Regions from separate parts of the Streptomyces sp. NPDC088733 genome, predicted to be linked through region 1. Evidence: predicted binding sites of a transcription regulator. Region 1 holds the regulator's gene; the other holds the start of a gene.
The links. The regulator HrcA, encoded in region 1, represses chaperone genes, less so after heat shock. The targets are predictions, from matches to a motif close to TTNGCACTCNGNNNNNCNGAGTGCNAA.
Positions count from the first base shown of each region.

Region 2: the regulator HrcA is predicted to act here: its motif matches at 2,755-2,781, upstream of groL (chaperonin GroEL).

Region 1 is NZ_JBIVLH010000003.1:205,585-210,377, forward strand. It holds gene ACIP64_RS07040 (16S rRNA (uracil(1498)-N(3))-methyltransferase) at 1-230, opposite strand, end outside; gene ACIP64_RS07045 (nitronate monooxygenase) at 227-1,300, opposite strand; gene dnaJ (molecular chaperone DnaJ) at 1,377-2,516, opposite strand; gene hrcA (heat-inducible transcriptional repressor HrcA) at 2,516-3,532, opposite strand; gene ACIP64_RS07060 (MBL fold metallo-hydrolase) at 3,735-4,469, shown strand; gene ACIP64_RS07065 (DUF3097 domain-containing protein) at 4,500-4,793, shown strand, end outside.
Region 2 is NZ_JBIVLH010000019.1:77,737-82,529, reverse strand. It holds gene ACIP64_RS29280 (copper homeostasis protein CutC) at 1-5, shown strand, start outside; gene groL (chaperonin GroEL) at 946-2,568, opposite strand; gene ACIP64_RS29270 (cold-shock protein) at 2,933-3,139, opposite strand; gene ACIP64_RS29265 (ubiquitin-like small modifier protein 1) at 3,566-3,844, opposite strand; gene thrC (threonine synthase) at 3,895-4,793, opposite strand, start outside.

The sequences.
Region 1 (4,793 bases):
TGGGGGGCGGGCTCCTCCCGGACGCCCGTGACGTCGACCTCGAGGGTGTCCTTGCCGTCGACGGCGGCCACGACGCCGTGCGCGCCGCGCCCTTGACCGTCGGTCAGCACGATCTCCTCGCCGACCTGCAGCCGCCGTACGGAGACGGCGTGCCGCCCCTCGGGGCCGGAGAGGGTGATACGGGCCGGGCCCAGGGCGTCGGGCTCGACGACGAAGACGGGGGCGGTCACAAAGCGCTCCGGGCGGAGTCGAGTTCGGCCGCGAGCAGCCGGACGAGGTCGATGGCGGGCAGGTCGCGTGCCATGGCGTGTCCCTGGCCGGCCCACAGGGCCATCGCCCCGGGGTCGCCGGCCTTCACGGCGGCGGCGCGCACGGGGGCGGTCAGGAAGTGGATGCGCGGATAGCCGGGCGGGGCGTACCGGTCGTGGTCGCGCAGGTACCGGTTGACCAGGCTTCGCGCGGGGCGGCCGGTGAAGGCGCGGGTCAGCCGGGTCGCCGTGAAGTCCGGGTCGGTCAGGGCCCGTTTGTGCACGGGGTGCGCCCCCGACTCGGGGCAGGCCAGGAAGGCGGTGCCCATCTGGGCGGCGTCCGCGCCCGCCGCCAGCACCGCGGCGATCTGCTCGCCGCGCATGATGCCGCCCGCCGCGACCAGGGGCAGCGACACGGCCGCCCGCACCTGCGGCAGGAGGGCGAGCAGCCCGGTCTCCGTGCCGTCGCGCTCCGGGTCGTCGCGGTGCGTGGACTGGTGGCCGCCGGCCTCGGAACCCTGTACGCACACCGCCGCCGCGCCCGCCTCCTCGGCGGCCCGCGCCTCGGCGACGGAGGTCACGGTGACGACGGTGACGGTGCCGGCGTCGGCGAAGCCGCGCAGCACGGCGGGTTCGGGGCAGCCGAAGGTGAAGCTGACCAGGGGGACGGGGTCCTCCAGCAGGGCCGCGATCTTCGCCCCGTACGCGTCCTCCAGCACGGCGTCGCCGCCGGTGGCGGGGTCGCCCAGGGACGTGCCGTAGTGGCCGGCCTCCCCGGCCACCCGTGCGGCGAACTCCTCGACGCGCGCCGGGTCGGCGGTCTCGCGCTGCGGCATGAAGACGTTGACGCCGAAGGGACGGGAGGTGAGTCCGCGGATCCGGGCGATCTCCTCGCGCATGCCCTCGGCGGTCTTGAAGCCGGCCGCCAGGAAGCCGACGCCGCCGCCCTCGGCCACGGCCGCCGCCAGGGCGGGTGTGGACGTACCGCCGGCCATGGGCGCCTGCACCACCGGATGCGCGGCGAGGGTCGAGAGATCGGTCAGCGCGGCCATGCGTCCATCGTTTCACGAGACCGGGCGCACGGCCGCGCGAGGCGCGGGCGGGTGCCCGCGCCTCGCGCATGCCGCGTCAGCGGCCGTTGAAGGCGTCCTTCAGCCGCGAGAACAGGCCCTGCTGGCCCGGCTGGAACTGGCCCATGGGCCGCTCCTCGCCGCGCAGCTTCGCCAGCCGCCGCAGGAGTTCCTCCTGGTCCGGGTCGAGCTTGCCCGGGGTCTGCACCTCGACGTGCACGACCAGGTCGCCCCGGCCGCCGCCCCGCAGATGCGTGATGCCGCGCTGGTGCAGCGGGATCGACTGGCCGGACTGCGTGCCCGGCCGGATGTCGATCTCCTCCAGCCCGTCCAGGGTCTCCAGCGGCACCTTCGTGCCCAGCGCCGCCGCTGTCATCGGGAGGGTGACGGTGCAGTGCAGGTCGTCGCCGCGGCGCTGGAAGGCCGCGTGCGGCAGTTCGCGGATCTCCACGTACAGGTCGCCGGCGGGGCCGCCGCCGGGGCCGACCTCGCCCTCGCCCGCGAGCTGGATGCGGGTGCCGTTGTCGACGCCGGCGGGGATCTTCACCGTCAGCGTGCGGCGCGAGCGGACCCGGCCGTCGCCCGCGCACTCGGGGCACGGGTTCGGCACGACGGTGCCGAAGCCCTGGCACTGGGGGCAGGGCCGGGAGGTCATGACCTGGCCGAGGAAGGACCGGGTGACCTGGGAGACCTCACCGCGGCCGCGGCACATGTCGCAGGTCTGCGCCGAGGTGCCGGGGGCGGCGCCCTCGCCGTGGCAGGTGTTGCAGACGATCGCCGTGTCGACCTGGATGTCCTTGGTCGTGCCGAAGGCGGCCTCGTCGAGCTCGATCTCCAGCCGGATCATCGCATCCTGGCCGCGCCGGGTGCGCGAGCGCGGGCCGCGCTGGGACGCCGTGCCGAAGAAGGCGTCCATGATGTCGCTGAAGTTGCCGAAGCCCTGGCCGAAGCCCGCGCCCGCACCGGCGCCGCCGCCGTTGGCGGACAGCGGGTCGCCGCCGAGGTCGTAGACCTGCTTCTTCTGCGGGTCCGAGAGCACCTCGTAGGCGGCGTTGATCTCCTTGAACCGCTCCTGCGTCTTCGGGTCCGGATTGACGTCCGGGTGCAGCTCGCGCGCGAGACGGCGGAAGGCCTTCTTGATCTCGTCCGGACTCGCGTCACGGCGCACGCCGAGCACGGCGTAGTAGTCGGTGGCCACTACGACTCCGCCAGGATCTGTCCGACGTAACGTGCCACTGCGCGTACCGCTCCCATCGTTCCGGGGTAGTCCATGCGGGTCGGGCCGACCACGCCAAGTTTCGCGACCGCCTCGTCGCCCGAACCGTAGCCGACGGAGACGACCGATGTGGAGTTCAGGCCCTCGTGGAAATTCTCGTGACCGATTCGCACGGTCACGCCCGAATCCCCGGCCTCGCCCAGCAGCTTCAGGAGCACGACCTGCTCCTCCAGCGCCTCCAGGACCGGGCGGATCGTGAGGGGGAAGTCATGGCCGAAACGGGTCAGGTTGGCGGTGCCGCCCAGCATGATCCGTTCCTCGGTCTCCTCGACCAGGGTCTCCAGCAGCGTGGCCAGCACGACCTGGACGGTCGGCCGGTCGTCGGGCTCGAAGCCGTCCGCGAGGTCCTGCACCAGCTGCGGGACGTCGGCGAAGCGGCGGCCCACCACCCGGCTGTTGAGCCGGGCCCGCAGATCGGCCAGCACGGTCTCGCCCACCGGCGCGGGGGCGTCGACCAGCCGCTGCTCGACCCGGCCGGTGTCCGTGATCAGCACCAGCATCAGCCGGGCCGGCGCGAGCGCCAGCAGTTCGACGTGGCGCACGGTCGAGCGGGTCAGCGACGGGTACTGGACGACGGCGACCTGCCGGGTCAGCTGCGCCAGCAGCCGCACCGTACGGGCCACGACGTCGTCGAGGTCCACCGCGCCGTCCAGGAAGTTCCCGATGGCCCGGCGCTCCGCGCCCGACAGCGGCTTGACGTTCGTGAGCCGGTCGACGAAGAGCCGGTAGCCCTTGTCGGTCGGCACCCGGCCGGCGCTGGTGTGGGGCTGCTGGATGTAGCCCTCCTCCTCCAGCACCGCCATGTCGTTGCGCACCGTGGCGGGGGACACACCCAGCCGGTGGCGTTCGGTGAGCGCCTTGGAACCGACCGGTTCCTCGGTGCCCACGTAGTCCTGGACGATGGCCCGCAGCACTTCGAGCCGTCGTTCGCTCAGCATTGCGGCGTCCACCTCCAGTCGTCGGTCACCGGTGCGTCGGTCGTTTTCCCTGCCCTGGCACTCCCTTCGAGCGAGTGCCAGCTTTCCCCAAGTCAGTGTACGGCGGGGAGGCAAGACCTCGGCAAGGGCGGTCCGCACCCGGACCCCCTCGACCGGTCACCGTAGCGCGCACGGGCCGCCCCGGCGGGGATACCGTCGCCGTGTGGAGACGACACCTGCGGCACCGGGCACCTTCGGCGGCTGGGAGCAACTGGCGCCCGGCGTCGCGCGGTGCCGGATGCCGTTCCTGGACGTCACCATCGGGGTCGTCACCGGCGGCGAGGGCGTCCTGCTCGTCGACACCGGGTCCTCGGTCGCCGAGGGAGCCGGTCTGCGCCGGCGGGTCCGGGAGCTGACCGGGCGCGACGTGACGCACATCGCACTGACCCACGGTCACTTCGACCACGTCTTCGGCACGGCCGCCTTCCCCGGCGCCCAGGTCCACGGGGAGATGACCCTCGGCGCCCACCTGGACCGCGAGCGCGGTGCGCTGCGCCGGGACGCGATCGGGTACGGCGTCCCCGAGGAGGAGGCGGACGAGGCCGCGGCGGCCCTGGTGACTCCGGGCCACCTCGTCGACGGCCACTGGGCGCTGGACCTCGGCGGCGACCGCGAGGCCCTGCTGGTCCACCCCGGTGAGGGACACACCACCCACGACCTGGTCGTGGTCGTACCGGGCACGCCCACCGTGGTCTTCTGCGGCGACCTCGTCGAGGAGTCCGGCGAGCCGCAGGCCGGCCCGGACGCGGCGCCCGGCGCGTGGCCGGGCACCCTGGACCGGCTGCTGGAACTGGGCGGCGGGAACGCGCTCTACGTCCCCGGCCACGGAGCGGTGGTCGACGCGCGCTTCGTCCGCGCCCAACGGGACGCGCTGGCCGCCCGGTTCGGATCCGCTTGAGCGGCCCCGCGCCCGGATACGATCCCTGGCATGCGCAGCCGGAACTACGACGCCGATCTCACCCCGCCCTGGAAGCGGCCGTCGGTGCCCGCGCCCGAGGTCGCGGCCGAACGCGACCTGGTGGTCGAAGAGGTCTTCACGGGGTTCTGCGGGGCGGTGATCCGCTGCGAGAAGACCGCCGAGGGCCCCACCGTCACCCTGGAGGACCGCTTCGGCAAGCACCGCGTCTTCCCGCTCGTGCCGCGCGGCTTCCTCCTGGAGGGCAAGGTCGTCACCCTCGTGCGCCCCGGCGCCGCCGCCCCCTCCGGCCCTCGGCTGACCGCC
Region 2 (4,793 bases), on a different contig from region 1:
GCTAGCCCGACTCGGTCCCCCGCCCGAACCTCCCTGCGCCCTCCCCCCCCTCGGCCCGCCACATCGGCCGGGCGGCGGAGGTGCGCCAGGGGGCGCGGTCGGCGCGGAGGCCCTGCACACCCGGCGCTGCCTGCTCGACGCGCCTACCCCCGGGCCAGGCCTCTGGCCGGCCCCCGCGGGAACCGCCCGCCCACGCCCCTCGCCACGTTGGCCGGCAACCGGAGGAGCAGCAAGGCGCTGCGCCAGAGTGCCCGGTCGGCGCAGAGGCCCCACGCCCCCGGCGCAACCTGCCCAACCGCCCCTCGCCGTGGGGCCAGCCCTCCAACCGGGCGCGAGGATGCGGGCCTCGGCCCGGTCCTCGCGGGAACGCCCGCTCGGCCGGGCGGCGGAAGGGCGGCGTCCCGTCCGTGGTGACGGAGTTGGCATCGGCCGTGAGGTGGACCGGCTCCCTTGGCAGCCGTACCGCTCGATCAGGGCTTCGGCGTCGTCGCGCGCGGAGCGGTTCCGGAAGCCGTGGTCCCGACCGCGTCGCGCCCGGCATCCGCTCGACCAGTTCCTGCCGCTCTCACGGCGGACCTCTTCCGTGAGCCGGTCGTAGGGCTCGGCCTCCCGTTCCACCCCGGAGTCTCGCCCGCTGAGTCGCTGCCGGACCGCTTCGTCGGTGGGGAGCCGGGCGAGCCGCCCGAGAGGCCGCACCTCAGCACCACCGTGCCCGTCCGGCAGGCGGAATCCGGACGCGCCACGGTCCGCCCTCGGCGGCTGGTCGGGCCCGGTCGGCGCAGCGGCCGTACGCAGCCGGCGCGGGCCGCCGGCGAGGCCGGGGGCAGGCGGCCGCGAGGGCCGCCTCATCGCTCAGCGCCGGGAGGCGGGGACGCGGGAACGCCCGAGGGCGGCACCCCGTGGGGGGTGCCGCCCTCGTTCGTGTACTGCTGAACCCTCGCGGGATCAGAAGTCCATGTCACCGCCCGGCATGCCGCCGCCGGCCGGGGCCGCGGCCTTCTCCGGCTTGTCGGCGATGACGGCCTCGGTGGTGAGGAAGAGCGCGGCGATGGACGCCGCGTTCTGCAGCGCGGAGCGCGTCACCTTGGCCGGGTCGATGATGCCCTCGGCGATCAGGTCGACGTACTCACCGGACGCGGCGTTGAGGCCGTGACCCGGGGTGAGGTTGCGGACCTTCTCCACCACGACGCCGCCCTCGAGGCCGGCGTTGACCGCGATCTGCTTCAGCGGGGCCTCCAGGGCCAGCTTCACGATCGCCGCACCGGTGGCCTCGTCGCCGTCGAGCTCGAGCTTCTCGAAGACGTTGGACGCCTGGAGCAGAGCCACGCCACCACCGGCGACGATGCCCTCCTCGACGGCGGCCTTGGCGTTGCGCACCGCGTCCTCGATGCGGTGCTTGCGCTCCTTGAGCTCGACCTCGGTGGCCGCGCCGGCCTTGATGACGGCCACGCCGCCGGCCAGCTTGGCGAGGCGCTCCTGGAGCTTCTCGCGGTCGTAGTCCGAGTCGCTGTTCTCGATCTCGGCACGGATCTGGTTGACCCGGCCCTGGATCTGGTCGGCGTCGCCGGAGCCGTCCACGATGGTGGTCTCGTCCTTGGTGACGACGACCTTGCGGGCGCGGCCCAGCAGCTCCAGACCGGCGTTCTCCAGCTTGAGGCCGACCTCCTCGGACACCACGGTGCCACCGGTGAGGATGGCGATGTCCTGGAGCATGGCCTTGCGGCGGTCGCCGAAGCCCGGGGCCTTGACGGCGACGGACTTGAAGGTGCCGCGGATCTTGTTGACCACCAGGGTCGACAGGGCCTCGCCGTCCACGTCCTCGGCGATGATCAGCAGCGCCTTGCCGGACTGCATGACCTTCTCCAGCAGCGGGAGCAGGTCCTTGACCGCGGAGATCTTGGAGTTGACGATCAGGATGTACGGGTCGTCGAAGACGGTCTCCATACGCTCCAGGTCGGTGGCGAAGTACGCCGAGATGTAGCCCTTGTCGAAGCGCATACCCTCGGTGAGCTCCAGCTCCAGACCGAAGGTCTGGGACTCCTCGACGGTGATGACGCCTTCCTTGCCGACCTTGTCCATCGCCTCGGCGATGAGCTCGCCGATCTGGGGGTCAGCGGCGGAGATGGAGGCGGTGGAGGCGATCTGCTCCTTGGTCTCCACGTCCTTCGCCTGCTCGAGCAGGGCGGCGGAAACGGCCTCGACGGCCGCCTCGATGCCACGCTTCAGGGCCATCGGGTTCGCACCCGCGGCCACGTTGCGCAGGCCCTCGCGGACCAGCGCCTGGGCGAGGACGGTCGCGGTCGTCGTGCCGTCACCGGCGACGTCGTCCGTCTTCTTCGCGACCTCCTTGACCAGCTCCGCGCCGATCTTCTCGTACGGGTCCTCGAGCTCGATCTCCTTGGCGATGGACACACCATCGTTGGTGATCGTGGGGGCGCCCCACTTCTTCTCGAGGACGACGTTGCGGCCCTTGGGGCCGAGGGTGACCTTGACGGCGTCGGCGAGCTGGTTCATCCCGCGCTCGAGACCGCGCCGTGCCTCCTCGTCGAACGCGATGATCTTGGCCATGTGAAGTGGTCCTCCCGGACTTGGGGTCCCCCCGCGACGCGCGGCCGCGGGGAAGGATTACTCCAGGACCGCGCCGGCGCCCGCGACGGACGGCCTGCCCTTCCGCCGGTTCCTTTCCGGCGGTCGAGCGGGCCTCACCCACTCGGTCCTTTGTCACTCTCAACGTCAGAGTGCTAACGCCAATGATTAGCACTCGCCCTAGGAGAGTGCAAGCCGCTCGGCCGGTCTCCCGCCAGGTGCCGGGGCGGGCGGGGGCGGGCGGGGGGCGCCGGACAGACGAAGGCCCGCCCCCGTTCAGAGGGCGGGCCTTGACATGTACGTTTGAGCGCGTCGGTGCGAGGCGCTCCGTGGCCGGTGCGCGGCGTCAGCCGGCGGCGAGACGGACCATGTCCGCCTGCGGCCCCTTCTGGCCCTGCGAGATCTCGAACTCGACCCGCTGACCTTCCTCGAGGGTGCGGTAGCCGTCCATCTGTATCGCGCTGTAGTGCACGAAGACGTCCGCACCACCGTCGACCGCGATGAAGCCGTAGCCCTTCTCCGCGTTGAACCACTTGACGGTGCCCTGAGCCATTCCTAACTCCCCTATTGCTGGCCTTTCGCAGGCCCGCACCTCGCGGACCCGGGTCAGACCTCACCCCCTACAGCCAAGGGGGCGTGCGCCGGAACGCGTCGACCGCGGCTGAATGTATCTGCACGAACGCTGTCTGCAACAGGTCAATCCGACGAGAAATCCGGGCAGGAGGAAAGGGAAGAACGGCTCGATCGGCCAATGATCCGGGGCAAGTCGGGCGGGACATATGACGCCAACACGACAATCATCGCAGGAATTTGGCGATAAATCGTCGACAGGGACGCCCCGGAAAGAGGGTTTGCGCAGGGCGTTGCAGAGGGTTGCGAGCCTCTGGAACAACTGTACAGCCCTTCAACTACCCCTCACGCACACAGGGGTGCCGGGAGCAACTCCCGGCACCCCTGCCCGTTCCACGGCGCTTCCGGCTCAACAGCCCCCGGCGACCGCGGGGATGATCGACACGGACGCGCCCTCGGCCACCGCGGTCTGCAGGCCCTCGGAGAAACGGACGTCGTCGTCGTTCACGTAGACGTTCACGAAGCGGCGGAGCTTGCCCGTGTCGTCCAGGACACGGGCCGCGATGCCGGGGTGGTTCTTCTCCAGCGACTCGATGACCTCGGCCAGCGTGCCGCCCTCGGCGGGGACCTCGGCCCGGCCGCCGGTGTAGGGGCGGAGGATGGTGGGGATGCGGACGTTCGCGCTCATGATGCGGGGTTCACCTTCGTTTCGGGACGGACGGCGATCGGCGGCCGGGGTCAGCCGGCCAGGCCGGCGGCGCGGAACGCGTCGAGGCTCGGGCGGATGGTGGCGGTGGGACGGGAGGTCGCGGCGACGGCGTCCAGGGTCTTGAGCCCGTCACCGGTGTTGAGCACGACCGTCTCGGCAGCCGGGTCCAACTGCCCGCTCTCGATCAGCTTCTTGAGGACGCCGACGGTCACGCCGCCCGCCGTCTCCGCGAAGATGCCCTCCGTACGGGCGAGCAGCTTGATGGCGTCCACGATCTGCTCGTCGGTGACGTCCTCGACCGCGCCGCCGGTGCGCCGGGCGATATCCAGCACGTAGGGGCCGTCCGCCGGGTTGCCGATGGCGAGCGACTTGGCGATGGTGTTCGGCTTCTGCGGGCGCACGACGTCCTGCCCGGCCTTGAAGGCGGTGGAGACCGGGGAGCACCCCTCGGCCTGGGCGCCGTAGATGCGGTACGGCTTGTCCTCGACCAGGCCGAGCTTGATCAGCTCCTGGAGCCCCTTGTCGATCTTCGTCAGCTGGGAGCCCGAGGCGATCGGGATGACGAGGTTGTCCGGCAGCCGCCAGCCGAGCTGCTCGCAGATCTCGTACGCGAGCGTCTTGGAGCCCTCGCCGTAGTAGGGGCGGAGGTTGACGTTGACGAAGCCCCAGCCCTCGCCGATCGGGTCGCCGATCAGCTCGCTGCAGAAGCGGTTGACGTCGTCGTAGTTGCCCTCGATGCCGACCAGTTCGCCGCCGTAGACGGCGGCCATGACGACCTTGCCCTCCTCCAGGTCGTGCGGGATGAAGACGCAGGACCGGAAGCCGGCGCGGGCCGCCGCGGCGCCGACCGCGCCCGCGAGGTTGCCGGTGGAGGAGCAGGACAGCGTGGTCAGGCCGAAGGTGCGGGCGGCCTCCAGGGCGATGGCGA